DNA from 4 places in the Cytobacillus oceanisediminis genome. Region 1 is predicted to be linked to each of the others. Evidence: riboswitches for the same ligand, from Rfam matches in the RefSeq annotation. Region 1 holds a riboswitch; each other region holds the start of a gene.

The links. A riboswitch is a leader RNA that binds a small molecule or an ion and turns the genes downstream of it on or off. The one in region 1 is predicted to bind S-adenosylmethionine.
Region 2: another riboswitch for S-adenosylmethionine. It lies ahead of IRB79_RS25485 (methionine ABC transporter ATP-binding protein); the one in region 1 lies ahead of metK (methionine adenosyltransferase).
Region 3: another riboswitch for S-adenosylmethionine. It lies ahead of IRB79_RS11740 (O-methyltransferase); the one in region 1 lies ahead of metK (methionine adenosyltransferase).
Region 4: another riboswitch for S-adenosylmethionine. It lies ahead of IRB79_RS09385 (2,3-diketo-5-methylthiopentyl-1-phosphate enolase); the one in region 1 lies ahead of metK (methionine adenosyltransferase).

What each region holds. Positions count from the first base shown of each region.
Region 1 covers NZ_CP065511.1:4,728,644-4,735,979, forward strand. The annotation lists gene asnB (asparagine synthase (glutamine-hydrolyzing)) at 1-1,375, opposite strand, end outside; gene metK (methionine adenosyltransferase) at 1,719-2,915, opposite strand; SAM riboswitch class I at 3,233-3,348, opposite strand; gene IRB79_RS23680 (thiol-disulfide oxidoreductase DCC family protein) at 3,454-3,828, opposite strand; gene pckA (phosphoenolpyruvate carboxykinase (ATP)) at 4,047-5,633, shown strand; gene IRB79_RS23690 (DUF2584 domain-containing protein) at 5,843-6,085, opposite strand; gene IRB79_RS23695 (alpha/beta hydrolase family protein) at 6,135-6,950, opposite strand; gene IRB79_RS23700 (ABC transporter substrate-binding protein) at 7,116-7,336, shown strand, end outside.
Region 2 covers NZ_CP065511.1:5,046,540-5,053,875, reverse strand. The annotation lists gene IRB79_RS25505 (NRDE family protein) at 12-767, shown strand; gene IRB79_RS25500 (PAS domain S-box protein) at 800-2,215, opposite strand; gene IRB79_RS25495 (MocR-like pyridoxine biosynthesis transcription factor PdxR) at 2,343-3,767, opposite strand; gene IRB79_RS25490 (DMT family transporter) at 3,899-4,813, shown strand; SAM riboswitch class I at 4,887-4,985, shown strand; SAM riboswitch class I at 5,085-5,185, shown strand; gene IRB79_RS25485 (methionine ABC transporter ATP-binding protein) at 5,294-6,325, shown strand; gene IRB79_RS25480 (methionine ABC transporter permease) at 6,366-6,965, shown strand; gene IRB79_RS25475 (MetQ/NlpA family ABC transporter substrate-binding protein) at 6,984-7,336, shown strand, end outside.
Region 3 covers NZ_CP065511.1:2,298,544-2,305,879, reverse strand. The annotation lists gene IRB79_RS11760 (aminotransferase-like domain-containing protein) at 1-1,004, opposite strand, end outside; gene IRB79_RS11755 (GNAT family N-acetyltransferase) at 1,074-1,646, opposite strand; gene IRB79_RS11750 (MocR-like pyridoxine biosynthesis transcription factor PdxR) at 1,739-3,115, shown strand; gene IRB79_RS11745 (PH domain-containing protein) at 3,149-3,532, opposite strand; gene IRB79_RS11740 (O-methyltransferase) at 3,572-4,150, opposite strand; SAM riboswitch class I at 4,259-4,365, opposite strand; gene IRB79_RS11735 (coiled-coil domain-containing protein) at 4,440-7,336, opposite strand, start outside.
Region 4 covers NZ_CP065511.1:1,820,947-1,828,282, reverse strand. The annotation lists gene IRB79_RS09405 (aspartyl-phosphate phosphatase Spo0E family protein) at 1-95, opposite strand, end outside; gene IRB79_RS09400 (1,2-dihydroxy-3-keto-5-methylthiopentene dioxygenase) at 393-935, opposite strand; gene IRB79_RS09395 (methylthioribulose 1-phosphate dehydratase) at 989-1,624, opposite strand; gene IRB79_RS09390 (2-hydroxy-3-keto-5-methylthiopentenyl-1-phosphate phosphatase) at 1,621-2,283, opposite strand; gene IRB79_RS09385 (2,3-diketo-5-methylthiopentyl-1-phosphate enolase) at 2,276-3,508, opposite strand; SAM riboswitch class I at 3,595-3,698, opposite strand; gene IRB79_RS09380 (pyridoxal phosphate-dependent aminotransferase) at 3,790-4,962, opposite strand; gene IRB79_RS09375 (carbon-nitrogen family hydrolase) at 5,106-5,891, shown strand; gene IRB79_RS09370 (DUF2087 domain-containing protein) at 5,927-6,508, opposite strand; gene IRB79_RS09365 (methylated-DNA--[protein]-cysteine S-methyltransferase) at 6,631-7,131, opposite strand; gene IRB79_RS09360 (PAS domain-containing sensor histidine kinase) at 7,128-7,336, opposite strand, start outside.

The DNA.
Region 1 (7,336 bases):
TTTCTTCATATAGCGGTTTAGTGATATCCGTATAATTTAAGCGGTCTTTATAAACATGAAGCAGGCCGCGTTTCTCTTGCTCTGTAAACATTTTTGCGTTTCCAATGTAGCGCTCTTCCATTGGCGTGACACCGCGTTCGATAAAACTTTTCCCCTTCATTCCCTCTGGCATCATATTTGCAATCATGCGAAGAAGCTTTTTGCCGATGGCAGGAATTTTATTGAAGACTTCCAGGGATTGTGGTTCACGGTAAATATTATAGCCGCCAAATAGCTCATCGGCTCCCTCACCTGAAAGTACAACCGTTACATGCTTCCGTGCTTCTCTTGCCACAAAATAAAGGGGCACACAAGCTGGATCAGCAAGCGGATCGTCCATATGCCACATGATTCTCGGAATCTCATTCATGTATTCCTCAGGAGTAATGATGTAGCTGATGTTTTCGACACCCAGCTTTTCTGCTGTTTCTTTCGCTACATCCACCTCGCTGAAGCCATTGCGTTCGAAGCCAACAGAGAATGTTTTAATGGCAGGATGGAATTCTTTCGCAATGGAAGCAATGATGGAAGAATCGATTCCGCCTGAAAGGAATGAACCTACCGGAACATCGGCACGCATATGCATTTTGACTGAGTCGAATAAAACATCTCTTATTTCTTTCGTAAAATCGGCTTCTGACTTCTGCACTGGATGGAAAGCAGCTTTCCAATAACGCTTAATATCCATCGGAGCTCCGATTTTTTTAGTAAAATAATGACCAGGCTCAAGCTTATGGATTCCCTCTGACATGGTGTTTGGCTCAGGCACAAACTGATATGTCAAATAATGCTGGAGGGAGTCATAGTTTAATACATCATTCTGAAGCGCCAATAGAATGCTCTTCTTCTCTGATCCAAAGAACGTGCGGTCCCCCTTATCGTAATAAAAGAAAGGCTTAATCCCAAACGGATCTCTGGCTCCATATAGGGACTGCTCCTGTTTATCCCAAATGACAAACGCAAACATACCGCGCAATTTTTCAACAGCCTTTTCTTTCATATGGCTGTAAAGGGCAATTATGACTTCTGTATCGGAGCTTGTTTCAAAGCTTAAGCCTGCTTTGAGAAGTTCTTCACGAAGTTCCACATAGTTATAGATTTCACCATTAAAGATAATCCAATAACGCTCATTCTCGTAAGTCAGCGGCTGGTGTCCGCTTTCAATATCGATAATGCTCAACCGGCGGAAGCCGAATTGAATATGATCATCAAAATAGTATCCTGAATCATCCGGACCCCGATGGGTGATGATATCATTCATATTTTGGAATTGTTCTTTATCTGCGTCACGGTAATTTTGTGCTTTTTCATGTACACAACCAATAAAACCACACATTATGTACGTCACCTACTCCATTCTTTTCTCGATATTTAGATATAGCCTTAACGGCTCTTTGTCTTAGAAAACATACCCTATAATACTACCACTAATCATTTATAATTAGCACGTGGATTATAAAAAAAATATGCGCGGAAAATTAAGCCATTATCCGAAGTTTAAACGATAACATATAATTATAAACGACTAAAGAGCATAAAGACCGAAAAGTGAATAAACATCCTATATGTATAATGACGCAAAAAAGAAAGCGGGAGTTACATGATTAATGCAACTCCCGCTTTTTATATTATTGTCTCCCCCTTAAAGTATCGGGGATGGCCAAAGAGCTTCCGCTTTTCTATTCAGCTTCAGAACGAAGAATTTCTGCCTTATCTGTACGCTCCCAAGGAAGATCAACATCTGTACGTCCGAAATGTCCGTAAGCAGCTGTCTGCTTGTAAATTGGGCGGCGAAGGCCAAGCATGTTAATAATTCCTGCAGGACGAAGATCAAAATGCTTTCTTACTAGATCAACTAGTACATCTTCGCCCACTTTGCCTGTTCCGAATGTATCAACAGAAATCGATACAGGCTGTGCCACACCGATCGCATAAGCAAGCTGAACTTCAACTTTTTCAGCTAAGCCGGCTGCTACAAGGTTCTTCGCTACATAACGAGCAGCATAAGCAGCAGAGCGGTCAACCTTTGTAGGATCCTTACCGGAGAACGCGCCTCCGCCATGACGGGCATATCCGCCGTAAGTATCAACAATGATTTTGCGTCCAGTCAGGCCTGCATCCCCTTGAGGTCCTCCGATAACGAAACGTCCTGTTGGGTTGATGAAGTACTTAGTATTCTCATCGATTAGTTCTTTGGGAACAACCGGGTTAATAACATGTTCCTTCAGGTTGCGCTGGATTTGCTCCAGGCTGATCTCAGGGTGATGCTGAGTAGAAATAACAATTGTGTCAATGCGGACAGGCTTGTCATTTTCATCATACTCAACCGTTACCTGAGTTTTTCCGTCTGGACGAAGGTAAGGAAGGATTTCTTCTTTACGAACTTCAGTCAGGCGGCGGGAAAGTTTATGTGCTAAAGAAATCGGAAGAGGCATAAGCTCTTTCGTTTCGTTGCAGGCAAAACCGAACATTAAGCCCTGGTCTCCTGCACCAATTGCTTCGATTTCCTGATCGCTCATTTGTCCTTCGCGTGCTTCAAGGGCCTGGTCAACACCCATTGCAATATCTGCAGACTGCTCATCAATGGAAGTTAATACTGCACAAGTTTCGGAATCGAAACCATATTTAGCACGGGTATAACCGATTTCTTTTACCGTTTCACGAACGATTTTTGGAATATCTACGTATGTAGATGTTGTGATTTCACCTGCAACTAATACAAGTCCAGTTGTTACAGAAGTCTCTGCAGCAACACGGGCATTCGCATCTTTAGCTAAAATCGCATCTAAGATTGCATCAGAAATTTGGTCACAGATTTTATCCGGATGACCTTCAGTAACTGATTCAGAAGTAAACAAACGACGCTTTGTTGACATCTGGCTTCCTCCTTATAAATAGAAAATTGAGCGAGAATTAAGAAATGGGGAAGCGGAAATACTTTTCCCTGTCATTTCATGGATCTCTGTTTGATACGGAACTCATTCCCTTAGTAGTATGAAATAAACATGGAGTTTTTATTAGAAAAATAGGCAGCGCTGGCCAGAAAGCCAGGCATCCATTTTTTCTTATGCATCTCTGCAAGCTGCTAAAAACTCACATAAATAGTACATTCCAAAAGCCGTTCATTTCATTGCAAAATAAAAAACCTTCTCATTAGTGAAAAGGTTGAAAGCAAATCGATTCGCGCCTTTCACTCTTATCGTTCAAGGAATTACGTCCTTGCGTCAGGTTAGCACCTTTGCTGATAATTGCCTTTAGCAGGTTGCTGGGTTTCATAGGGCCTGTCCCTCCACCAGCTCGGGATAAGAGAGTATCCGTTCAAGGTTGAATCATACCGTATTTTAGCGAATCATGTCAACAAGTTTTCATTATTTTTCAGAGTAAAATTTCAGCATTGAAAATTATGCTCCATACTTACAGCGAACAGCTTCCGTCATCACATTTTTTCTTTAGAAATTTATGCCTGTTTTTAGCAATCCATTTGTAGATCGGATCGCCCAGTATTGGCGTCAATGGGAGATATAAAAGGAGGCTAATTAAAAAGGATGCAGGAAAGAGGAACAGCAGCCTCCTTACTGCAGAATAACCCTTTTTCACGCCACCCGATGGAGTAATAATATGAAGCTCTCTGCGCAAATCATGTCTTGAAAATGAGAGAGAATTCGGGATTTTTTCATACTCCTGCAGAGAAATCCATTCCACTTTATTCAGCCAATCGAGTTTTTTAAAAATCTTCTTTGTTTCCTTGCATAAGGAACAAGTTCCATCATAGAGGGCAATTGTCTTCATTTTAGATCAGTCCCATGTTAAAATTAACACTTTCTTCTATATTAACATATACAAGTTATAAGGTGATTTAAGTGGATTACTTGTCCAATTATGACATTTTTATATCATGAATAAAAAAGTTTCGTAATAGTATAGACTAATCATTTTAATGTGTTATACTAATTTCGAGATGTAATCACTTTCATAAAAAAATCGGGAAAAAGGAAGGTATTCATCAGATGAACTCTGTAAGCATATCAAACGAATTGAGCGAATTACTAAATGGCAGCAACATTCAAGTGCAATTATCTGTTCCTCAGCTTGTGGAAAAAGTATTAAACCGCAATGAAGGGTCCCTTACCTCTACTGGTGCCGTACGCGCTACTACAGGAAAGTATACAGGACGTTCTCCTAAAGATAAATACATTGTTGAAGAAGCATCAAATAAAGATAAAATGGACTGGGGCAGCGTAAACCAGCCTATTTCTGAAGAAGCATTCTCTAATCTTTATAATAAAGTAATCAACTACTTAAAAGAAAAAGAAGAAGTATTTGTTTTCAAAGGCTTCGCAGGTGCCGATAAAAAGCACCGCATGCCAATCCAGGTAATTAATGAATATGCCTGGCACAATCTTTTCGCACATCAGTTATTCATTCGTCCGGCAGAAGACGAGCTATTGGATCATCAATCAGAGTTCACAGTCATTTCTGCACCTAATTTCAAAGCAGACCCTGCAGTTGACGGCACAAAGTCCGAAACATTCATCATCATTTCATTCGAGCGCCGCACTGTTTTAATCGGCGGTACTGAATATGCAGGCGAAATGAAAAAGTCCATTTTCTCTGTTATGAACTACATGCTTCCAGAAAACGGGATTCTTCCGATGCACTGCTCCGCGAACGTTGGCCGCGAAGGAGATGTCGCTTTATTCTTCGGCTTATCCGGAACAGGGAAAACAACCTTATCTGCAGACCCTAACCGCAAGCTGATTGGTGATGACGAGCATGGCTGGTCTGCAAATGGTGTATTCAATATTGAAGGCGGCTGCTATGCGAAATGCATTAACTTATCCCGTGAGAAAGAACCGCAAATTTTTGATGCTATCCGCTTTGGGGCTGTATTGGAAAATGTGGTGGTAAACAGCGAAACTCGGGTTGCTGATTACGATGACAGCACTTTAACTGAAAATACACGTGCGGCATACCAGCTTCAGGCCATCGATAATATCGTTGACCCAAGCATTGCCGGACATCCTAATACAATCGTATTTTTAACAGCTGACGCATTTGGCGTATTGCCTCCAATCTCTAAACTATCAAAAGAGCAGGCAATGTACCATTTCTTAAGCGGCTATACTTCCAAGCTTGCAGGAACTGAGCGCGGCATTACTTCACCGCAGGCAACGTTCTCAACTTGCTTTGGATCACCTTTCCTTCCGCTTCCTGCAAACCGTTATGCTGAAATGCTTGGCGAGAAGATCGATGAGCATAATGCAAAAGTATTCCTGGTAAACACAGGATGGACTGGCGGAGAGTACGGAGTCGGTGAACGCATGAAACTTGCTTACACTCGTGCTATGGTGGAAGCTGCACTTGAAGGCGAACTGCACAACGTAGAAACAGTCAAAGACGAAATTTTCGGATTGGAAATTCCGCAGCACGTTACTGGTGTGCCTGACGAAGTTCTTCAGCCAAATAAAACATGGGCAGATCAGGCTGCTTATGAAGCAAAAGCAAAAGAACTCGCTGCAAAATTCCGTGAAAACTTCAAGAAATTTACAAGCGTTTCTTCTGAAATCGAAGAAAAAGGCGGACCAATCGCATAATATCAAAAAAGGAATTGCCGTATAAGCGGCAATTCCTTTTTTGATATTTTATTTTGTAATTCAGCCCTCTCGAACGAATATGTTTCCTGCAAACGGGCTTATAATTGCCGATCTCTCTTTCTCTTCCTTAATTTAAAAGCACTATTCCCACTTGCAGTTTGCAGAAAAATTTTGAACGAAAAAACGCCGGACTTAGTCCAGGCGCTCTTTTAGTTTGTTGAGTTTAAGGAAACAAGCTGGTAAGTAATGAGGGTCCGGCTGTTTTCCCATTCCACTTTTCTGATGACACCCATACCGTTCAGGTCGCCATCAATTGTTCTTTTTACCTCGACCGGGATATCGAGCGGATATAATCTGTACCCGTCTTTGACAAGTGAAAAGAAATTCTCATCAAGTCTGGTCTCCTTTCCCTTTGTCACGATCATTGTGTTCAGCTCTAAAGGCATACCCATTGGTATCTCTCCTTCATTCTTAATATCCTTTTCTCTATTTTACCCCACCTTATTGCGCTCTGAAAGTCCTTAATTTCATCTGCCCTTTGCTTTTCATCCACGCGCTTAAATCCTCTACCGTCTTCCGGTTCACGGCTGGCGGAAAGTAGTGGGTATATTCAGGGAAATACCAGCTGCCCACTTCTTTTTTTAGAGCCTTAAGCCTTTTTTCCAGGCGATAGGAATGCTCCACCGAAACATTATGATCCTGTTCTCCATGGATGATTAAGACAGGTGCCTGCAGCTGCTCCAGCTGAAAAAGCGGGGTGCGATATTTATACCGTTCCGGAAACTTAGTCGGGGTTCCGCCTATTACACGTTTCATCATTCTCCGGAGATCCTTGCGCTCCACATAGGTGAGAAACATATCACTGACCCCCCCCCATGTTACAATGGACGCGGCTTCCGGAAACTCGATTGCAGTAAGCAATGCCATCACGCCACCGCGGGAAAAGCCAAATATATGGACTCTTTTTACCCGGGCATGCTCCTGAAGAAGAGTAAAAGCGGCAAACGCGTCCTGTCTGTCCTCCCCTGCAAAATCTTCGTTTCCGTCTCCCCCTTGATTGCCTCTGTAAAAAGGCGCGAATACAATAAAACCTTCACAGGCAAACTGTACAATCCGGGAAGGCCTTACTTTCCCGACATTTTTTATGCCTCCTCTCAGGTAAAGGAATCCATCATATAGCCCCTCCCCCTTTGGCTCTGCCAGCAGGCCTTTTATATGTAATCCATTTGCATGATATGTGACAACAGATAATTCGATTGCCGGATTTGGCGAAGGAAATCTCTGTTTATTTATCATTTGGCCATTTTTGAAATCCATGTCCTCATTCCCCTCTTGAAGTATTCTGGATACGACTAATAGTATGAGCTTTAAGACCTCCGCCTAAAAATGTTTCCATGGGCATTCACACATTTTTTCGATTTTCATACGATATCCTAGGCATTTAAATCTGACTTTTTTAGCATAAGGGAGGTCTTATGGCTTATGAAAAAATGGATGAAAGTAAGCATGCTGTTTTTGCTTGCGGTGATACTTATCGTTCCTTTGGCAGCCTGCGGAAAGGATGAAATGCAAACTGTCCGTATTGCCGAAGTGACACGTTCCATCTTCTATGCTCCGCAATATGTAGCCCTTGAGAAAGGTTTCTTTGAAGAAGAAGGGCTTAAAGTAAAGCTTACGACAACTGCCGGCGGAGATAAAACGAT
Region 2 (7,336 bases), 320 kb from region 1:
CAGTGATCCAAATGTGTTTAATCCTTTTCGCATACAAAGTCCATCCTGTATACAAGCTTATCGTTGCCGCTAATCGCGATGAATTTTATGAGCGCCCCACTGCACCGGCCCATTTTTGGGAGGACCATCCCGCTATTCTGGCTGGACGCGATTTAAGCAAGATGGGGACGTGGATGGGTGTCACAAAGACTGAACGATTTGCAGCTCTTACAAATTACCGCGATCCGAACGAAGTGACAGATGGCAAGAGGTCAAGAGGAGATTTGGTGGCGGATTTTCTGAAAGGCAGTGCTTCGCCTGCTGATTTTATGAAAATAGCATCTGAACATCGCAGCAGCTATCCCGGCTACAATCTGCTTGCGGGCAATTTGGAGGAGCTCTTTTATTATTCGAACGTGGAAGATAGACTAGAGCAGCTTGAACCAGGAGTGTACGGGGTCAGCAATCATGTGCTGAATACCGAGTGGCCAAAGGTGAAAAAGGGGAAGGAGGGCTTATCTAAGATAATAAATCATGCTTCTGGGAATTTTACCGAAGACTTGTTCACACTTCTCCAGAATGCAGACCCTGCCCCTGATGACATGCTTCCGAAAACAGGAGTTTCACTTGAGTGGGAGCGGATTCTGTCTCCTTTATTTATCAAAAGCAAAGGCTACGGAACCAGGAGTTCAACAGTGATGCTTATGTCAGAGGAAGAGATTTTTTATAAGGAAAGGGTACATATTGGGGATAGAGGGAAGGACCAGGAGTTTATCATCCAAAATTAAAGAAGCCAGTTCAGGCATCTGGCTTCTTTAATTCAGGAAAGCGGCAAAGTAATCCGGACCGTTGTTCCTTCATTTTCCCTGCTGTGGATGTAAAGGTTTCCGCCATGGTTTTTAATGATTTTTTTGCAGATCATAATGCCAAGGCCTGTGCCTTTTTCTTTTGTGCTGTAAAACGGCTCTCCCAGTTTGGCGAGGCGTTCTTCAGGTATGCCAATTCCTTCATCCTCGACACTGATGATGACACAATGGTCCTCCTGGCGGATATCCACATTTATTTTCCCGCCCATCGGCATGGCTTCAATCGAGTTCTTAATGATGTTAATCAGCACCTGTTTAATTTTATCCTTTTCACATTTAACATAAAACTCGCCGGGTGACTGTGTTAGTTCGATCATGATATTCTCCATAACTGCCTGGCTGTTTAAAAGAGTGATCACACTTTTTACAACGTTTGTCAGGCAGGTTTCTTCCATTTCGGTGATTTGAGGTTTGGCGAGAACGAGCAGGTCATTGACGATGCCTTCAATCCGCTCCAGCTCATTAAGAATAACCTCCGCGAAATCGCCTTTATGTTCTTCGTATAATAACTGTGTAAAGCCTTTTATGGCTGTTAGCGGGTTGCGGATCTCATGGGCAATGCCTGCGGCAAGCTGACCGACAACCGAAAGTTTTTCAGCATTCTGCAGCTTTTCTTCCGTCTTCTTTTGTCCAGTCACATCTTTAATAATGATCTGGTAGACCTTTCTGTTCTTGAAAGTGGTTGGAATCAGCTGGACTTCGGCTTTTCTCATTCGCCCGTCAGTCCGGATCAGATTAAGCTCAAAATTCACACTTAGCTTTGTTTGCAGAAAATCATCGAGAGTGGAATGTTCTGAAGGAGGAGTGTAGTCGTGGAGGGAGGTGCCGATCATCTCTTTGATGCTCGTGAATCCGAAAAGCTTCTTTCCTTCATTATTGATGTAGGTCCAAATCCCTTTTTGTGTCACCATTCCTATCGTATCCTTGGAGTACTCCACCAGAAAGCGGTACTTCTCCTGTGTTTCAAGAATCTCCTCTTCCATGATAATTCTCTGTGTCATATCCCGGATGATGCACATCATTTCTTTATCGTCATTAATGACTGAAAAATTGGCTTCAAGCCACAGATAATGCCCTTCCTTATGCCTGAAGCGAAAGGTCTCCCGTTTTTGCGGAAGCTGTTCGAGTTCGGCTAATGCATCTTTTAAAAGGTCCCGGTCATTTGGATGGCAGTATGTATAAAGGCTGCTTCGATAAAAGTCCTGCTGCGAATATCCCAGCATCGGCAAGCAGGAAGGGGAGACATATAAAGCAATGCCTTCTTTTGTCACTCTTGCAATCACATCGCTGGAATGCTGAATGGCCAGCTGCAGATTCCTCGCTTCCACTTTGTCCGCGAATAAATCTGCAGGATTCTCGGTCATAATCATTTTCTGTCCCTCCTTTTGGAAAATGGCACTTTTCCATCATTATACAATACATGTTTAGATTGACATATAGGATAAATTTCACTCTATGCCAACAACTGTGAAAAGGATACCTTGTTAGGTACTATTCTCATTGGAGCTTTCTAATTTCCTCTCCAAGGATGAATATACCTTCCTGCAGTTCCCCCAGAGAGGCATAAGCATATGAAATTCGTATAAAATGATTCGGCCCGTCACTGTATATGCTGCCGGGATTAATCAGCAGCTTTCTTGAAATAGCCTGCCGATAGAGGATTCGAATTGAAATATTAGACGGTACTTTCAGCCATATAAAAAAACCTCCTTCCGGAGAATTCCATTCTGCTATCCCGGACAAGTGAGCATCTAATGCATTTAGGGCAGTATTACGACGAATTCTCAACTGCTCACGTACATTTTCCATATGCTTTTGATAGAGGCCGGTGGACAGCCATTTTTCAGCTACCCTTTGTGAAAGTGAACTTGAACCATAGTCAGTCTGCATTTTAAGATCGGCAAGCCGGTCGATAACAGGTTCAGGTGCTGCTACCCAGCCTATTCGAAGTCCGGGACTCAATGTTTTCGACAAGCTTCCCATATAAAGGACCTGGCCGTTTTTGTCCATTGCTTTTAATGGTGGAGGGGGCACTTCATCAAGCCATAGCTCACGGTAAATATCGTCTTCCACAATTGGCAGCTGTTCTGTTCTGCATACATCAAGCAGTTCTCTCCGTCTTTTTTCTGTCATTAAAATTCCAGTAGGATTATGATAGGAAGGAATCGTGTATAAAATGGATTTCCCTTTTTCGTATTTCTTCAAAGAGATGCTTTTCGTGATAATTCCCTCCTTATCCATTGGCAATCCTTTTAAATTCATGCCTGATGATCGGAAAAGCTGTAAAGAATATAAGTAAGAGGGCTTTTCCAGAAATACGGGTGCCCCTCTTTGCACAAGTCCGAGTGAAACAAGCTGCAGCGCTTGCAGCCCTCCAGAAACAATAAGTATGGAGGAAGGAGATGCGAAGATTCCGTATGCTGCCAAATACTCACTGACTGCCTGTCTTAATGGCAAATACCCCTTTGGTTCCTCATAACCGAGTTCACACAATTCATCAGCAGCTTCCTTTAGAACTTTCTTCATCGTTTGCACAGGGAAAATTTCAGGGGAAAGCTCTCCTTTGCTGAGCTGTATAAAAGTGGGATCCATTTCTAAGTCATTAATTTCCTGAACGATCTTTTCGCTGGCTCTGTGTATCCCTGTATCGATATATTCACTCCAGTTGGCAGACTGCCTTGAAGCGAGCAGAGTCCATGTATTATTAATAACCTTAGTGCCAACCCCCGTTTTCCCTTCTATTAGTCCATCTGCAGCAAGTTCTTCCAGAGCAGTGATAATTGTGCTTCGGTTTACTCCAAACTCCTCAGCCAGTTTCCGCTGGCTTGGAATTTTACTTCCGATTGGCCATTCACCTTTGGAAATCTTTTCTTTAATAGTCTCAATAACTTGCTGATATTTTGGCAATTGTGTTGTATCCATCTATATAACCGCCTTCATGAAAATTGGCTGGTAAAATTCTTTCCTAATTGGTTGAGGACATTGTATCAGTTATTGACTATCATGAAAAGCAGCACAGATAATGGCTGGAAATGTTGATAAGGGGGATGAAATTGGCTCATAAAAAACTAATGATTATCGGGGCACATAGTTCTATCATCATTCTCTGGGCATCCGCATTCCCGGGAATTCGGGCTGGACTTGAATCGTACTCCCCTGAGCACCTTGCCCTTTTTAGACTTTTAGTAGGTTCCGCTGCACTTGGTGTCTTAGCACTGCTGACAAGGATGCGTCTTCCGGATATAAAAGATCTTCCTGCTATTTTTATACTTGGATTCCTTGGTTTTACGGTTTATCATACAGCACTCAACATTGGGGAAAAAACAGTAAGCGCCGGGCCGGCAAGCTTGATTGTATCAATGACTCCGATCTTTTCGGCTGCTTTGGCTGCTCTATTTTTAAGGGAAAGGTTTGGAAGGGTAAGGTGGACTGGTTCCGCAGTCAGTTTTGCGGGTGCCGCACTTATTTCGCTTGGTATAGGAGGCGGGCTTGAAATTCAAACCGGTATTTTATTCGTCCTGCTTGCTTCCATTTCAGAAAGCATCTATTTCGTGTTTCAGACTAAATATTTAAATAAATACGGATTTTTGTCATTTACATCATATACGGTATGGGCAGGGACTAGTTTTATGCTGATTTATCTTCCTGGGCTTGGTAATGAGATTTTTCATGCGTCGGCCGAATCCACTTTAAGTGTCCTCTATTTGGGGATTTTTCCAACGGTAATTCCATATATTGCCCTCGCTTTTCTTGCGTCCGTAGGAGGGGCTTCTGAAGCGACAAGCTCTCTTTACCTGACACCAGCAATAGCGTTTGTTATTGCGTGGATTTGGCTGGGAGAGGTGCCGGCTATGTTATCCATTGCGGGTGGTATGATCGCTCTGGCAGGTGTGATGATTATTCACCGTAAAGATAGCTCTATTAAAGTAACAGAAATTTATGAAAATGGGCCAAGTGAAAATATTTGAAAAATAATGATTGACATCCTTTTCTTTATGGTGGTAAAGTAATAAGCATATTAACAACCGAATAATAAAAATCTTCTTATCAAGAGAGGTTGAGGGACTGGCCCTATGACACCTCGGCAGCGGACAGCGTGTACCGTGCCAAATCCAGCAAGCATTGCTTGAAAGATAAGGAGAGGACCATTGATAAATGCTGCCCTCTTCTTTCTTTAGAAGAGGGTTTTTGTTTTACCCGGAAAATACAGCGGGATTCTATTCATAAACATATGAATAATTCTTATCGAGAGAAGCAGAGGGACCTGGCCCAATGAAGCTTCGGCAGCAGGCAGACTGCACTGTGCCAAATCCAGCAGGCGAAAGCCTGAAAGATAAGGAGAGGACTTCAAAAAACCTCTTCTGATGGAAGGGGTAAATTTCAGGATATAATTCTTAGTTTTTGCATAGGAATAATAAGATATAACTTTAGAAAAGGAGAGATGCTGAATGATAGAGTTTCAGAATTTAAAGAAAGTCTATGAAAGCGGAGGACAGCAGGTAGCTGCTTTAAATGGAATAGACTTAAAGATTAATAAGGGTGAGATTTTCGGTGTGATCGGCTTCAGCGGTGCGGGAAAGAGTTCTTTGATCCGTTGTGTCAATTGGCTGGAGAAGCCGACTTCAGGAAAGGTCATTGTCAGCGGACATGATCTGACGGCTTTATCTGTAAGAGAAATTCGCGAAGTGAAAAGAAACATCGGGATGGTCTTTCAGCATTTTAACCTTTTAAACTCGAAAACAGTGTTTGCCAATGTGGCGATGCCGCTCACACTGGCTAAGGTCCCTAAGGATGAAATAAAAAAGCGTGTCCAAGAACTATTAGAATTCGTGGGGCTTGCAGACAAGGCGAACAGCTATCCCGATCAGCTGTCAGGCGGTCAAAAGCAGCGGATCGGAATTGCCAGGGCGCTGGCGACCCAGCCTTCCATTCTATTATGTGATGAAGCGACTTCAGCTCTGGATCCGCAGACAACCAGCTCTATCCTGCAACTGCTGAAAAAAATAAATAAAGAATACAACATTACTATTCTGATCATTACACATGAAATGTCTGTAATCAGAGAGATCTGTGATCGTGTCGCTGTCATAGAGGCAGGAAAAATTATCGAAGAAGGAACCGTCTTTAATGTCTTTTCCTCACCAAATACACAAACAGCGAAAAACTTTGTCAGCACTGTCATGAATGATCAAATACCTGACTCCATTAAAGAAGTGATCGAAAGACAGCAAGGGCTTCAAAAGGTATTTAGAATCAACTTTGTTGGAAGTTCTGCCGGACAGCCGCTGCTCTCGCAGGTTGCCAAAAAGTTTAATATCGACTTCAACGTCCTGTTTGGAAATATTACTGAACTTCAGGGAACACCTTTTGGCAACCTGATTGTTGAATTCCAGGGTCCGGACAGTGAAATCAGACGTGCTATTCAGTACATCAGCCAGGAAAAAGTTTCAATAAAGGAAGTGACATCACGTGCTAGTTAATCAGGAAAAAATCATAGAAGCCTTAATCGAAACGGTCCAAATGGTGGCATTCTCATTGCTGTTTTCAGCTGTTATCGGACTGCCGCTTGGCATATTGCTTGTCGTGACAAGGAAAGGGCATCTGCTGGAAAACCTCGTTGTTTTTAACATCATAAACAGCATTATTAATATTTTCAGATCTGTTCCCTTCATCATTTTAATGGTAGCCATTATCCCAATTACCAGGCTTATTGTCGGAACATCGATTGGTACGGCTGCAGCCGTAGTGCCGCTGGTATTTTATGCCGGGCCCTATATTGCAAGATTAATAGAAAACTCATTGCTTGAGGTAGATCCGGGAGTCATAGAAGCTGCAGAAGCAATGGGTGCAACACCGGGCCAGATAATTATTAAATTCTTGATTCCGGAAGCACTCAGTTCGCTGGTATTAGGCTTTACAATTGCGACAATCGGATTGGTCGGAGCATCAGCCATGGCCGGGGCAGTCGGAGGCGGCGGGCTTGGTGACCTCGCCATTACCTACGGCTACCAGCGATTCGATACAACAGTCATGCTGATTACCGTTGCGATCTTAGTTGTCATGGTTCAGGGCCTGCAGTCATTCGGGAATATTTTATCCAAAAAAATCAGAAGAAGATAAATGAGGAGGAAATACATCATGAAAAAACTATTTTTAACATTTATTATTTTAGCATTGGCTGTGTTCACTGCAGCATGCTCAAGCACGACTGGCGGAGAAGAAACAAAGAAAATTAAATTAGGTGTCAGCGGTTCTGATACACGCATCTGGGACTTTATTGCAGAAAAGGCTGAAAAGGAAGGCATTGAAATTGAAGTTGTGACATTCTCTGACTATGTGCAGCCAAACGTTGCCCTTGCAGAAGGCGATCTTGATGTGAATGCATTCCAAACAGTCGCTTATTTTGACACTTTTATTAAAGAGCATAATATGGATCTTACCCCAATAGCGACAACTGTATTAGCACCAATGGGTCTTTATTCTGAAAAAGT
Region 3 (7,336 bases), 2.4 Mb from region 1:
CCGGGAATTTTCATCCACACGAAGTACCCGCCTTCGGGCACATACCAGGAAGCTGATTCAGGAAGGTACTGTTCCAGTGCGGAGGTCAGAACATCGCATTTGGACCGGTATGTATCTCTCAAGGTTTCTAGTTTATTATTAAAATCCGTGTTTACAAAATAAACAGCCATGGCAGATTGAGCAAACGGATGGTTCAGATCTTTTTTAAACCAGGCGCATGCATGGATCATTTCACTTGCTCCCGCTATCCATCCTATACGCATGCCAGGGGCCACTATCTTGGATAACGAACCGACATGCAGAACTCGGGAGTTTTGATCCATTGCTTTTAGAGTGGGGAGTCTTTTATTAAATGATAATTCTCCATAAGCATCATCCTCTACAATTAGGAAATTATATATGTCTGCAAGCTCCAATACATGCTGCCGGCGCTCTCCTGTCATCGTCGTCCCTGTAGGATTTTGAAACGTTGGGATTGTGTAGAGAAAACGCGGCTGAGCGAGCCCTTTTTGCTTTCTTTCCTCTAGAATCTCTTCCAATACATCTGTTTGAAGTCCGTGCTTGTCTACAGGAATACTAAATATATGTTTTGTGTAATTCTGGAAAATTTCTAAAGCCTCCATATAAGTGGGAGATTCTATTGCCACGATTGACTCCTCATCAAGGAGAATGCGGGCAATCAAATCGATCGCCTGACAGGCACCCGAAGTTATCAAAAGCTCTTTTTCCGTAACAGATATCCCCCGCTCTTTCAATCTCTTTAAAACCTGTTGCTTGAGTTTTAAAATCTTGGGACTTCCTATATAATGGAGCGGCAAATCATGTTCTTCCTCTAATAGACTGTTAACAGCTGCCTTTACCTCTTCATCAGGCACAAGGGCAGGTGCTGGATAGCCGCAATGCAGGCGTATACACTCATCTGGAATCTCCGGAATCCAATCACCAGGGGGAGTATTCTGAAGCGCCTTTTTAATATTATCAGGAAAAAAAGAACCAGCATTCATTTGAATCTACACCCTTCCAGCAGTTTTATTAATCATTATAAACTTCTTGCCTGAGATGCTCCACAAAACCTATAAAAGCAAGTGCTCCTCGAAATGTCTTTTTACTTTTCCCCAATCTTCCTTTATGACACTATACAGGACAGTATGACGAATGGTCCCCTCTTTTCGTATCATATGATTTCGAAGAACGCCTTCTTTTACCGCACCGATTCGTTCTATTGCTTTTTGTGAGCGGACATTTTCATGTCCCGTTTTGATTTGTACACGGTTAAGGGAAAGCTCTTCAAAACAATATGTTAACAATAAATATTTACAGTTTGTATTAATATTCGTGCGCCAATAAATAGGGTTCATCCAAGTGGAGCCGATTTCAAGATGTTTATGCTGGGTTGAAATATCGAGAAACCAGGTAGCGCCGATGATCTTCCCTGTTTTTTTATGGACAATGACAAAAGCAAAATCGGTGCCTTGCTCCCGTTTTTTTATGGCATCTTTGACATAATAAATGACCCGGCTTTTCTCAGTTAAATCAACAGACATATGCTCCCATATGCGTTTATCCTGAGCTGCTTCATAAATTCCTTCAACATGCTCAAGTTCCATGGGAATTAACTGTACAACATTGTTTTCTAATTTTTGCATGCTATCACTCTCCTTGAATCAATTAAAACCTAATTCTGGTATGATAAAAATAACCAAAAATGAATTTTATTATAATACCAGGGAATGATTCGATGGAATTTCAAATTCTGCTTTCGGAAAATGGAATAAAGTACAAAGAAATTTATGAACAAATTCGGCTGGCGATTTTAGATAATAAATTGTCAGCTCATGCAAGACTTCCTGCAAAGCGGCGGCTGGCTGAACAATTAAACGTAAGCATCATAACTGTTCAGATGGCTTATGAACAGTTGCAGAGTGAAGGGTATTGTTATTCAGCAGAACGCAGAGGCTATTTTGTTTCTGAAATTCAGGATGAATGGCACTATAGTCAGATTAATACAACGGACTTGGAGAAAAAAGTTCAGAATGAGTTTCTCATTAATTTTAAAAATGGGCAGATCGATGCCTCCGCCTTCCCCTATAAACATTGGAACCGATTATACAGAAAAGAGCTTAATGAATCTAATGCCAGCAATGCACCATGGCAGGGCGAATATTCTTTGCGTGTCCAAATTGCACTATACTTACAGCAAGCTAGAAGGCTGGCCTGCCAGCCGGAGCAAGTGTATATTTTCAACGGATTTCAGCAGCAGTTACTAAATGTATGTTTGTTTTTTAAACGGGAAGCCATCGGAATAGAAGACCCAGGTTTTATTCGGGCTAAATCTATTTTTGAGCAATTACAGCTACCATGTTATCCGATTTCTGTGGATGAGGAAGGATGCTGTATGCCTGATTCTGATGAGCCTGTAAAATTATTATATACCACACCTGCTCATCAATATCCTACCGGTACAATTATGTCTATTGCCAGAAGGGTTGAACTGTTAAATTGGGCAATCAAACAGGATGCTTACATTATCGAGGATGACTATGATTCTGAATTTCGCTACAAAGGGGCACCAATACCAGCATTATCCCATCTGGATTCAACCGGGAGGGTTCTGTACTTCGGCACCTTTTCAAAAACATTGCTGCCATCACTTCGGATTAGCTATCTGATTCTGCCAGCAGCACTGCAGCAAGACTTTGAAAAATTTAATGCTTATCAAAAGTCGACTGTTTCAAGAATCGATCAGCGAGCTGCTGCAAAATTTATGGAAGAAGGACTTTATACATCTCATATAGCAAAAATGAGAACGTTATATCGAGCCAAGCGGAGCTGTTTAATAGAAAGCCTGTCAAAACATTTAAGAGAACTCTTTGACATAATTGGAGATACAGCGGGCTTGCATATCATCGTGACATTACCCAAAGGATTGAATGAATCTAAAGCAATTGAACTGGCAAAGTCGGCGGGAGTTGAAATCGATGCTGTTTCACCTATGTATCATCTTCACAAGCCAAACAATCAAGTGATGCTTGGATATGGCGCCCCTTCCATGATCGACATTCAGAGAGGAGTCCATTTAATCGCCAATGCATGGAAAAGTTATCTAAGCAAATAAGGAAGCCATATATTCAATCATTCAAAAGAGCACTTATCTTACAGGATAACGCTCTTTTGCTGAAGTGGTAAACATGCACATCTTTTCCTTAACAGCCACCAAAAAATCAAACATATTCATCCCCTGGATTTGCTGGAATTTATAAAAGTCTTGATTATAGTACATATGAATATGCTTCCCGGTGATTCCCCTTTTTTCTTCAATGGAAGTAATATTGCTATACGCAAATTCTTCAACTAATTCCTTGTTTGTATCTGATACCGGGATTCCATAGAATAGCAGTCTTTTGTTCGTTGCCGCAAAGAAGCCTGCATGCGGTGCTAAACAGTAATGGGCAACTAATGAACAGGTTAAACATTCAATAATGTTTTCATCCTCATGAAGTAGATGTTCAACCTGATTTTTAATACTATTCATGGAACGATCCCCCTTAGTTTCAATGAATAATTTCATCTATCAAACCGCTGTTTTAACTGCAAGTATCAGCCCGGTAGACCAATCCAATTCTGTTATGTCAAGGTCAGGTCTGTCCCGCAGAGTTTTTAGAAGTTTAGTGGCTTTGATCCTAAATTCTTCTGGCAATTTCTGCTGCGGAAACACATCATGAATCACATAAAAACCGCCGATATTCAAATGATCCAAGGTTTTGTCCAGAAGCTCGAATTTCCCCGGCCACGTATCTGCAAAAATAAAATCGAACCCCTCCGACAGGTTTTGTATAAAAGCTGCTCCGTCCTCACAGCAAAATGTGATTCTGCTGTCATTCGCGAGGTACTTTCTCGCGATCGATTGCACTGTCGAATCTATGTCAACGGTCGTAAGCTTACTGCCTTCATCCATCCCATCAATGATCCATGAAGCAGACGCTCCCGTACCTGTTCCCAGCTCCAAAAAACTGCCTCCTGGTTTTGAAGCAGCCAGCCCCTTCAGTAAAAATCCTGTTTTTCTATCACATGACTGCCCGAAGCCGAGCAAATCAGATTCCTGTAATATCCTCGAATATGCTTCCGGTACCTGTATAACGCCGTTTTCCATTTTGCCATTCCTCCTCTTTCTTCGTTCTAATCTAACCCAAGCTCAAATCATAAAGGAGCATCAAAAAAAGGCCTCTTATTTTAAGAGGCCTTTGCTATCAAAAACGACCTCTTATCTCCCAGAGTGTCAACTCTGTTGGAATTAGCACCTTCCTGACATAATCAGGGGTTGCTGAGGCTTCGCAGGGCCAGTCCCTCCACCTCTCTGGATAAGAATTTGTATAAAATATATATTTTCAACCAAGTATTGCATAGTTTTTGTTAAATGGCAATACTTTAATTCTTTTAATCTAATGAACAGCTTCCTCTCCCTGATAAATTCGAAACGCAGGTACAATCGTATCCGACACAATCTCTTTCCCTTTTTCCCGGATGAAATCCAATTTATAGTACGCATCGAACCTCTGGCTGATCTCTGTTTTCACCAATTCAGGCGGAGTGACGACGATGAATTGGAACTTCAGCTTATCGGCTACAGCGAAAATCGGGTCAAGCACATGGGCAGAAGCCGCTTGTCCAAACGGATTATCACAGACTAACGGAACCCAGCTTTGATCGGTTTCACTCTTAACAGAAAGAAGCATCATCATCATGACCATGCGGGCAGATAGCTTTTGACCGCCGCTGCCATCAGATTTAGTCTTTGAACCCTGGTTGATCGTCTGCCAGGTTGAATAATGCTCACGCTGCGGTTTTCCGTACATGAAGGCATTATCAGTACGCATGTTATAAACCAACAGTTCCGGGTAACGATTTCTGAGAGAGACAAATAAAATCTGCTCATCACTGATAAGCTGTTTAATTTCCTGATCAAGCTCCAGATTATTGTCATCAATCATCTCGAATCGCTTTGTAATTTTGTTAATGGCTGAAACAAAATGCTGTTTCAGTAAAGGTTCAACATCTTCCGCTTTTTTAGGCAGGATGTCTTCTTTGAGCTGGACAAGCGGGAAAGAACCCCGTTCATTCTTCAGCTTCATTTTCGCAATCATCGAGCGAATCGCTTCTGAAATGCTCATCACCTTCATGCTCGCTCGGCTGGCCCAGAAGTTCTGCGCTTTTTCTGCCCGTTCTTTATCGCGTTCCAGCTGCTCTAAGCCGCTCTGTGAAAAGCGCTTCATGTTTTGGACTACACTTTGAATATGCGCATAATGCCTGGTATCCATATGATCAAGCGTAGTTAAGACTTCATTCTTAAAGCGGATTTCCCAATCCTTGCCTTCAATATTAAGCTTTAAATTGCGCAGGGATTGTTCAATTTTTGCGTGCTTCTCCTGGCCTTCATCCTGAATACCCTGATGTTTTTCACTCCAGGAAATGATGCTTTGCTTTCCTTGACTCTTTATTTTTTCAATATCTTCATCCGCAAAAGCTGCTGCTTCCTCTTTAAGGATTACGGATAGATGCAATTGATTGTTTTCAAACTCAGCAATGTTTTGTTCGGTCTCTTTTTTGCGCTCTTCCGTTTTCTTTATTTCTGCATTCGTCTGTTTGGTCTGGTCAGCGATCTCAACCGTCTTCACTTCCAGATCAAGCTCTGCCCATTCTTCAGGCTGTTTATCATGCTTGGCCACTTTTTTAGCAGTTTTATCACGCTGCGCCTTCGCATGCTTTAAGGATGTATCGGCTACAGTTACAGCTGTTCCCTGCTCACGCTCTTCTTTCTCTGCTGCCTTTGCTTCCTTTGCAGCTGTCTGTACCATATTTTCCAAAATACTCATTGGTTCATCCGGTACAGACGCATCTTTCCACTCTTCATTAAGAGCAAGAAGTTTTTTCTCCAGCTTCTTTTGCTGCTTTTGCTCCGATTCTCTTGTCGCCTGAATCGCCAGCAATTCACTGGCTTGTTCTTCTTTTGATTTTTGCAGCTGTTTGAGCTCCTCAATGCTTCCATTAATTTCTTCTAACATATGCGGTGATAATCGCGGAACCTCTTCAGAAGCTTCTGCTTTCTCAGCGGCTGGAAAAACCGCACCTTCTATAAAGAAGCTGATCTCCTTAATATTTTGCTCGGCTGATAGCTTCCATTCCAAATAGGTTTGGCTCCACTTTTCCTGCAGGCCAACGATGGTCTGATGCTCGTTTCCAAGCTCTTTCTGTACACTTTCGAAAGCTTCCTTTTGTTTCTCTTTTTCCTGCTTTACCCGTTTATTTTCCTGGTGCAGCGACTTTTCATGGTTAAAGTTCTCTAATGTTTCCACATCTTTTAATAGCTTCTCAATCTTTACCTTCGTCTTTTCCAGCTGTTCTCTAAGTCCCAGCTGCCGTTCTTTTTCTTTTTCCTCCTGCACGATGATGGCCTGCAATTCCGTTTTCTTGGAAAGCAGGGCTTCCTTTTCCTGAAGCAGTGCTCTTTCGATATCACCGGCAAGGTCATGGGAAAGGAAACGGTCGATTTCTTTTAAAATACGGCGGAGAGAGCTCTCCGTTTTTTCAATTTCTAGAAGTGTATCTTTCTTTTCTTCTATTTGTTTCGCAATCTTAATTTTCCAGTTCGTGAACTGATTTTTATCTGTTAGCAGTTCCTTCTCCGTACCGGTGATCATCACAAAGGAATTCTGCTGATTTTCGCCCGTCATTTCTTCCCGCATAAAAATCGGAACCGGGCTCTTAAACATTCTTCCGGCAAGGACCTGCTTATTCATTTTTTCCCATTGCGGCCTGCTGACAACTAAGCCGTATGGCAAGAGCGGATGAGAAAGCATGTGGCTCACGATTTCATCCGGTTTTAAGGATTGGAGAAATTGTGAGCCGTAAAACACATCTATGCCTGTTTTCTCATCAATCCATTCCTTCAGTTCCTTCACATCATTATTCGCAATCCAGAAATGCTCATCATTCAAGGCATAGTCCAGCTGCGTTTCCCAGAGCGCTTTTTTAATGTCTTCCCCTTGCTCACGATTTTGAACGAGCAGCCCATCCACCTGCAGGGCATATTTGGATAAAAGAGCGTTCGAAAACTGCGCTGTGACATCATCCAGCACACCTTGCAGCTTATCGTACAGCTTCACTTCTTTTCGCTGCTGCTCTTCGCTTTTCATCTTTAACTCTTCACACTTTTCTTCAGAATACTGAATGGATTGAGCGAGCGTGCCATGTGAAGATGCAAGCTGATTTTGCTTATCATTGGATTGTTTCTCTTTTGCCTGCAAATCCTCGAGAGCAGCTTTTTTGGTTTCAATCTGTT
Region 4 (7,336 bases), 2.4 Mb from region 1:
TCCTGGCTCGCCATTCCATTTTTCTTGGCCGTTTCTATCATTTTTTCCCTTTTTTGCTGAATTTCAGTCAGCAGCTGTATTCTTTTATAGCGCAACGTTCTTCCTCCTACTCCTATCCCTTTATCCGATATAAATGTGTCTACTTGAAGCATTATTACAAGAATTTCTATAAATGTAAATAGATTCGCAATATTAGACAATCTTTTTCCAAATTTATTTTTATCGACATCAATTTCAATTCGCCCTCATGGGGTTTCGACACATTCTGCTAAATTAAACATGCGGCATCAACGGGATTTGATAAAAAATTTGCAAGACTAAAACATGTAAAAAATATCCAATCGTTATAGTGAGAAAATAAAAACCCAATGCCGGGGCAATGGGTCATCGAATTATTGATGGACTTCCTTTTTTTCATAAATTGGCACCCATCCTTCTGTGGTAACAAAAATCCGGATGGCTACTACTTTTCGATCATCCTGGAGGGTAAAATAATGACGGATGTTTTCAGGTACGGATATTAAATCGCCAGGATTCAGGAATACTTCAAAGAATCCCCCATCTTTTCCTTGTATAATAAAAACTCCATGGCCGCTGACAATAAATCTCACCTCATCATCAGTATGATGATGTTCCTGCTGGAAATTCTGAAGAAGCTGCTCCAAATTTGGCGTATTCTCTGAAAGGGAAATTACATCCTGTGCCTTATATCCTCTTCTTTCTGAAATATCCTTAATTTCTTCAGCAAATGCAGCCAGAATTTCTTGTTTTTCATCATCGGAAAGTAAATATTTTTCCTTCAGAATTTCAGGCAATTTGCCAATTGCCCATTGCTCATAGATAACCTCCTGCTTTTCCAGAAAAGCTGCAACCTCTTCCTGATTCCTGATTTCTTTTTTTGAATTTTTCAGTACGATATATGCCAAACTAATCATTCCTTTCTATTAAAATCTTTCTCCCGCATTGTTTAATAACAGCAGCTAATATATTAGACTACTTTAAATAGCTGATTGCGCTTATATTCCAGAAGCCTTAGCTGATAGCGGAACAGAAACTCTGAAGCCTCAAGGATCTTTTTAGCCTCAAAGGAGGTTTTGCCCCATACCGTAATTCCATGATTTCTTATTAAAACAGCACCTGCATCTTCATGTATATGGGAAGAAAAACACTTAGCCAGCGTGGGAATATGTGCATGATTCGGAATAATCGGAATCTCAAGAACAGCATCTTCCTCCCATTTATCAAATGCTTTAATCAGCTCTTGCCCTTTAAATGTTACTGCCTCCTGATCACCATAAATTTCTGAGATGACATTATTATCTACTGTATGTACATGAAGACTGCATTCAGCTTTTGTTCTTCTATATATCTCAGTATGCAGAAGTGTTTCAGCGGATGGCTTTAGTTGTGTTTCCCCTGCCGGGTGTCCGAATTCATCAACAAGGAGAAAGTCTTCATCAGTGCGTTTCCTTTTATCCTTTCCGCTTGCTGTTACGAGGAATTGAAGGGGACGTCCGCTGACCTTAATGGCCAGATTTCCGCTCGTTCCCATAAACCAGTCCCTTTCTGCGAGCTCATCCTTAATATCTGCAAGCTCATTCCATTTTTCCTCAAGTCTGCTCATACCCTCACCTCATTTAATCTTTTTAAAAGCTCAATGCAATCATAGAACGATTCAAAGGCACAATGATTAAGGTTCATCTCTTTGCTTTTCTCCAGGAGCAGGTCTCTTGCTATGACAAAGTCTGCCTGTTTTGCAGCCTCCAGATCAGTTACTGAATCTCCGACCACCACTTTAAAGGTGTCCTCACCTTCTAGTTTCCTCATAATGGAAGGCTTGCAGCAGCCGCAATTATTATTGCAATTTTCATCGCAGCTATGGGGCCATAAGATTTTAATTGTATCACCGCTAAAATCAGAACTATTGCAGAACACCTCTTCAAAGGGTCCATACTTATCCAGTACAGGAGCCACAAAAAAATCTATTCCTCCGCTGACTATATAAAGCGGTATATTTTCTTTTGCCAGATAATCGATAAATGGCTGAAATCCCTCTCTTACTCTCGCATTTTCCAAGATGAAATCGGTGATATCATCTTTCAGACTGCTTGGGAGAAGGGAAAACATCTTTCCTACTCCTTCTTGAATGGAAATTTCCTGTCCCAGAACTTGATTTTTTATCCCTTCCCATTGGGAAGGAGCAAAGTGCTTCATGATATGAATGATGTTATCATTTTCGGTAATAGTTCCATCAAAATCACAAAAAACCGCTATTTTAGCCATTCTTTACAGCCACCTCTTTGTACCCCCACAGATCAATCGCTTTTTTTAATTCAGGGAAGTTTGATGGAGCATCTGTCAAAGAAGCCCCCTTTAAAATTAAATCAATTGCCTGGCGGAATGCCAAACCGCCTCCTCTTGCCCCATCCGGATGCCCATGTACGCCGCCTCCGGCATTGATTACACTGTCTATTCCGAAGTCTTCGAAAAGCAGAGGCACAAGACCCGGATGGATGCCGGCTGATGGAACCGGAAAGGTTCTTTTGCAGAAATCATTCTTAGTCAGAGCATCCCCAATTGATAATGCCTGAGTTTTTTCAAGGGCAACCGATCCATAAGGGGAAGGGAATAGAGACAAGTCTGCACCTGCATACCTGAGGAGTTTGCCTAAAAGCAAAGGATAGGAAATCCCATAAACACTTGAAGCAGAAAGAGCTCCACTAACTGCAGGATGTGCCATGATAGGCAGCCCAATCTCATCATCTTCTCTTAATGACTGCAAAACATCGAGCCCATAAGAGAATACATTGAACAGAAGAAGATCTGCACCAAGTCTGGATGCCTTCCTTGCCTTATCTTTTAATTCAAAAGACCTGCCTGTTAAATTTACAGCATATAGGGTACGGTGGCCTGTTTCCTCATAAACCTGCCTTAGCACTTCTTTGCCTTCGGTTATCCGGGCTTCAAAAGGTGTAAGGCGGTTTTCAAATAGAATTTCATCATCTTTTACAAGGTCGATGCCCCCTAGGGCCTGTTCCCTCAGCTGCGAAGTTAAAAAATCCATGTCTTTGCCGAGCACCCCTTTGAAGATGCTCATCAGAAGGGGTCTGTCATATACATTCAGTTTTTCCCTCAGTCCGTCAATCCCGAATCGAGGCCCGGGGAAAAAGCTTTTAAGTTCATTGGAAAACTGTAAATCTAACAATTTAATCTTTCCGTCCAATGACAGTTTTCCAAAGACTGTTGTTAATATTGCCGGTAAATCCGGACTGAAATTAACAGTGGGATAGGCAATCTTAATGACTGCGGCTGTTTCCTTTCTTTCTTCATCTTTAATAAGGTCTTCAACAGAAACGACCCTGCCTTTATGCTTTTCCAGCTGCTGTTTTTCAAGTTCGGGCAAATGGGTCCATGACCCGACCGTTAAGCCTAAAGCGATCTCCCCGGCCTTTTTCTCCGGGTTATGTTTTTCATCATGAATCAGATACGTTGCAATAATTTCACTCATGTATATTCTTCCTTTCAAAAATCAAAGAATGAGAACAATAAAAAACCTCTTCAAATAAGAAGAGGTTAGCATAGCAATCTAACATCTTCTTATCTTTCAGCTATAAGCTGCAAGATTTAGCACCGTGCTCAGGTATAAGTCGGTTGCCGGGCTTCATAGGGCTAGTCCCTCCGCCTGCTCTTGATAAGAAAACGAAATGAGTATTCAGTTAATTTAGAATTAAAATTTAATTAGAATTATGACAGTGCTTCGTGTTTTTGTCAATTGAATTATGAAAAAAATTAAAATAAATCTAATTTTTGTATTCGGGCCACCGCTTCTTTAAGTCTATCCTCAGATGTCAGCAAACCAGCTCTCACATACCCTTCTCCAAAATCACCAAATCCGATGCCAGGTGCAACCGCAATATGCGCTTTGTCCAAGAGATAGTCAGCAAACTCTTCCGATGTAAATTGTTCAGGGACCTTGAGCCATGCAAAAAAGGAGCCTTTAGGAGCTTGTACATCCCAGCCAATTTCCCTCAGGCCAGAGATGAATGTATTCCGTCTGGATTGGTATATGGAATTCAATTCATTAACACAATCCTGGGGTCCTGACAGAGCAGCTGCTGCAGCTTCCTGAACAGCACCAAACAAGCTGACGTATAGATGATCCTGCATAAGATTCAGTGCTGAGATGACACTTGCATTTCCAGCTGCAAATCCAACTCTCCAGCCTGCCATATTAAAGGTTTTTGAAAGAGTATAAATTTCAATTCCGACCTCTTTTGCCCCTTCTGCCTGAAGAAAACTTTCAGGCTTTTTGCCGTCAAAACCAATACCGCCATATGCAAAATCATGGACGATGCAAATGCCATGACTTCGGCTCAAATCAACTGTTTCCTGAAAAAAATCCTTGTTTGCCACTGCTCCAGTCGGATTATTTGGGTAATTAAGGAACATCAGTTTGGCTGTATTTAGCTGGTCTGCTGACAATTCACTGTAAACTGGCAAGAAATTATTTTCTTCTCTTAGAGGCATTGTCACCATTTTTGCTTTGGCAAGTGCAACACCTGACCAATAATCAGGATATCCCGGGTCCGGAACCAATATGCTGTCCCCAGGGTTTAAAAGGCATTGAGGGATTTCAACCAGGCCGGATTTACCACCAAAAAGGATGGCTATTTCGGTTCCGGGATCCAATTCAACATCAAATTCCCTTTTATAAAAGTCTGCAGCAGCCTTTTTTAAAAACGGGAAGCCCTGGAAAGGAGAATATTTATGGTTTTGCGGATTTACGGCCGCACTTTGAAGACTCTTGACAATATGCTCTGGGGTAGGCAGATCAGGATTTCCCTGTCCAAGATTGATGACATCATAACCTTGTTCGAGTTTTTTTCCCACTTTGGCTGTCAAAGATGCAAAAAACTGTTTAGGCAGACTTTTTAAAAGATCTGATTGCGGATAATTTACCAAATTGTTCACCTGCTTAAAAAAAAGATTGAAAATATAGTCACAAATGATATAACGTAAATGGTAAGTTGTAAAGTAAAATTTTGAAAATTTCCATCTATCGGACTAATTTTACCATAAGGATAAGATGATTGCGGGGGAGTTTTATGAAATTAAAGATTGCCTGTTTGCAAATGGATATTGCATTTGGGAAACCTGAGGAGAATTTTAAAACAGCCGAAACCATGATTAAAAAGGCGCTTAATGCTACTCCGGATGTTATTGTACTGCCGGAACTTTGGACTACAGGCTATGATTTGACCAGATTGGGTGAAATTGCAGACCAGGCTGCCGGGTCAGCACTAGTTTTTTTAAAAGAGGCCGCACAGAACAACCGGGTTCATCTGATTGGCGGATCTGTTGCAAAGAAAACACCCGAAGGCATTTACAATACTTTGCTGATTGTAGATAACAATGGTGACTTCATACATGAATACAGCAAGCTGCACTTATTCAAGCTTATGAATGAACATCTCTATCTGAAAGGAGGGACAGCCAAGGGAGTATTTTCTCTGGAAAACAGGAAGTTTGCAGGGATGATTTGTTATGATATCCGTTTTCCTGAGTGGGTGCGGACCCATACAGCGGAAGGTGCAGAAGCTTTATTTGTAGTAGCAGAATGGCCATTGGCCCGGCTGGCACATTGGCGGGCGCTTTTAATTGCACGTGCCATTGAAAACCAGTGCTATGTAATTGCATGCAACCGCTCTGGCTCAGATCCTGACAATGTCTTTGCAGGCCATTCGATGATTATAGATCCCTGGGGAGAAGTACTTGCTGAAGGTTCTGAAACTGAAGAAATCCTGCATGCTGAGATAGACCTGGATATAGTGAAAGAAGTCCGCAGCATGATTCCGATTTTTACTGACCGCAAACCGGATTTTTACCGCTAATAGCATACAGGGCCCTGACTAGGGCCCTGTCTTCTTTACCCTTCTATTTTCGCCCACATTTCTGGAGGATTTAATTCATAAATGCCATTTTCCCTGTACATATAATGATTAATAATAAATTCTCTGCGTATCGTAGCATAGTCTTCATGATACTGTTTAATATATTCGTTGAGCTCTTTTTCTTCATATTTTTTTCCCATTTTCAACCCTTTGATTAGATGCTCAAAAACCATGAGTTTCTTCTTTCTCTGTGCAGGTATATTCTTAAGCTTTCCATCTCTGGTGAAGAAATTTTCAATAACCTTCTGGCTTTCTATATTTTGTTCTTCCATTTTCTTAACCTCCTCTTTATCTGCCAATTTCGCAAGAACACCTGACTGATGTTTCAGTACGGATTCATTTAAATAGAAATAAACAGTATTTTTATCTCTTCTCTGATAAACGAGGTTTATTTCCCTTAGTTTATTTAAATGATGGGTAATAGTTGGCGGGGTTAAGCCAAGCTTCCCCGCTATCGCCTGACCGTGCAAAGGCCCTTTGGCAAGAAGAAAAACAATCCTGATTCTGGTTGGGTCTCCCATTGTCTTATAAAAAGCTACTAAACGATTTAATTGCATAATTGCAGCGACCTCATTTCGATTATCATCTAATTAGATGATAATCGAATTATAATCATCCAGTCAACCACATATATAATATCCCCATAAAAAAATCACCTTAGAGGTGATTTAAGATAGAGCTATTTAATATAATTAGCCCCCTCGAGGGATAGCAGTACTTCTTTAATTTCAGTTCGGGTTCCTGCATACCCGGTTAACGAGTTATTTTTTCCGATAACCCGATGGCACGGAATAATGATCGGAAGGCGATTGGCCTTGTTTGCCTGTCCAATGGCCCGCACTGCTTTTTCTTTTCCTATTTTGACAGCAATGTCCTGATAACTTCTTGTCTCACCAAATGGGATTAGGCAAAGCTCTTTCCAGACTGCTTTTTGAAATTCAGTGCCATGAGGTTCTATAGGGATGTCGAACTCTTTCCTTTGCCCGTCAAAGTATTCCTCAAGCTGGATTGTACACTTTTTGATTAAAGAGTCGGAGGGATCAAATTGCAATGATAAAACTTCTTCCCCTTCGAGAAAATCTTCTTCCCCCATGTATAAAGCCGAAAGGATCCCATTTTCAATGACAATGTAAATGTCTCCTGCCGGTGTGTTTTTTTTAGAATAAACTCTGACTGTCATTTCATTCCCGCCTTTAAAATATAGGGCAAATAGATATGGAATACAGTTCCTTCCCCCAATTTGCTTTCCGCTTCAATTGTTCCCTTATGTTCTTCAATAATTTTATATGTAACCATTAAGCCAAGTCCAGTGCCTCTTTCCTTTGTAGTATAGAAAGGTTCACCAAGCTTTTTTATTTTATGCGCGGGAATTCCTGTTCCTTCGT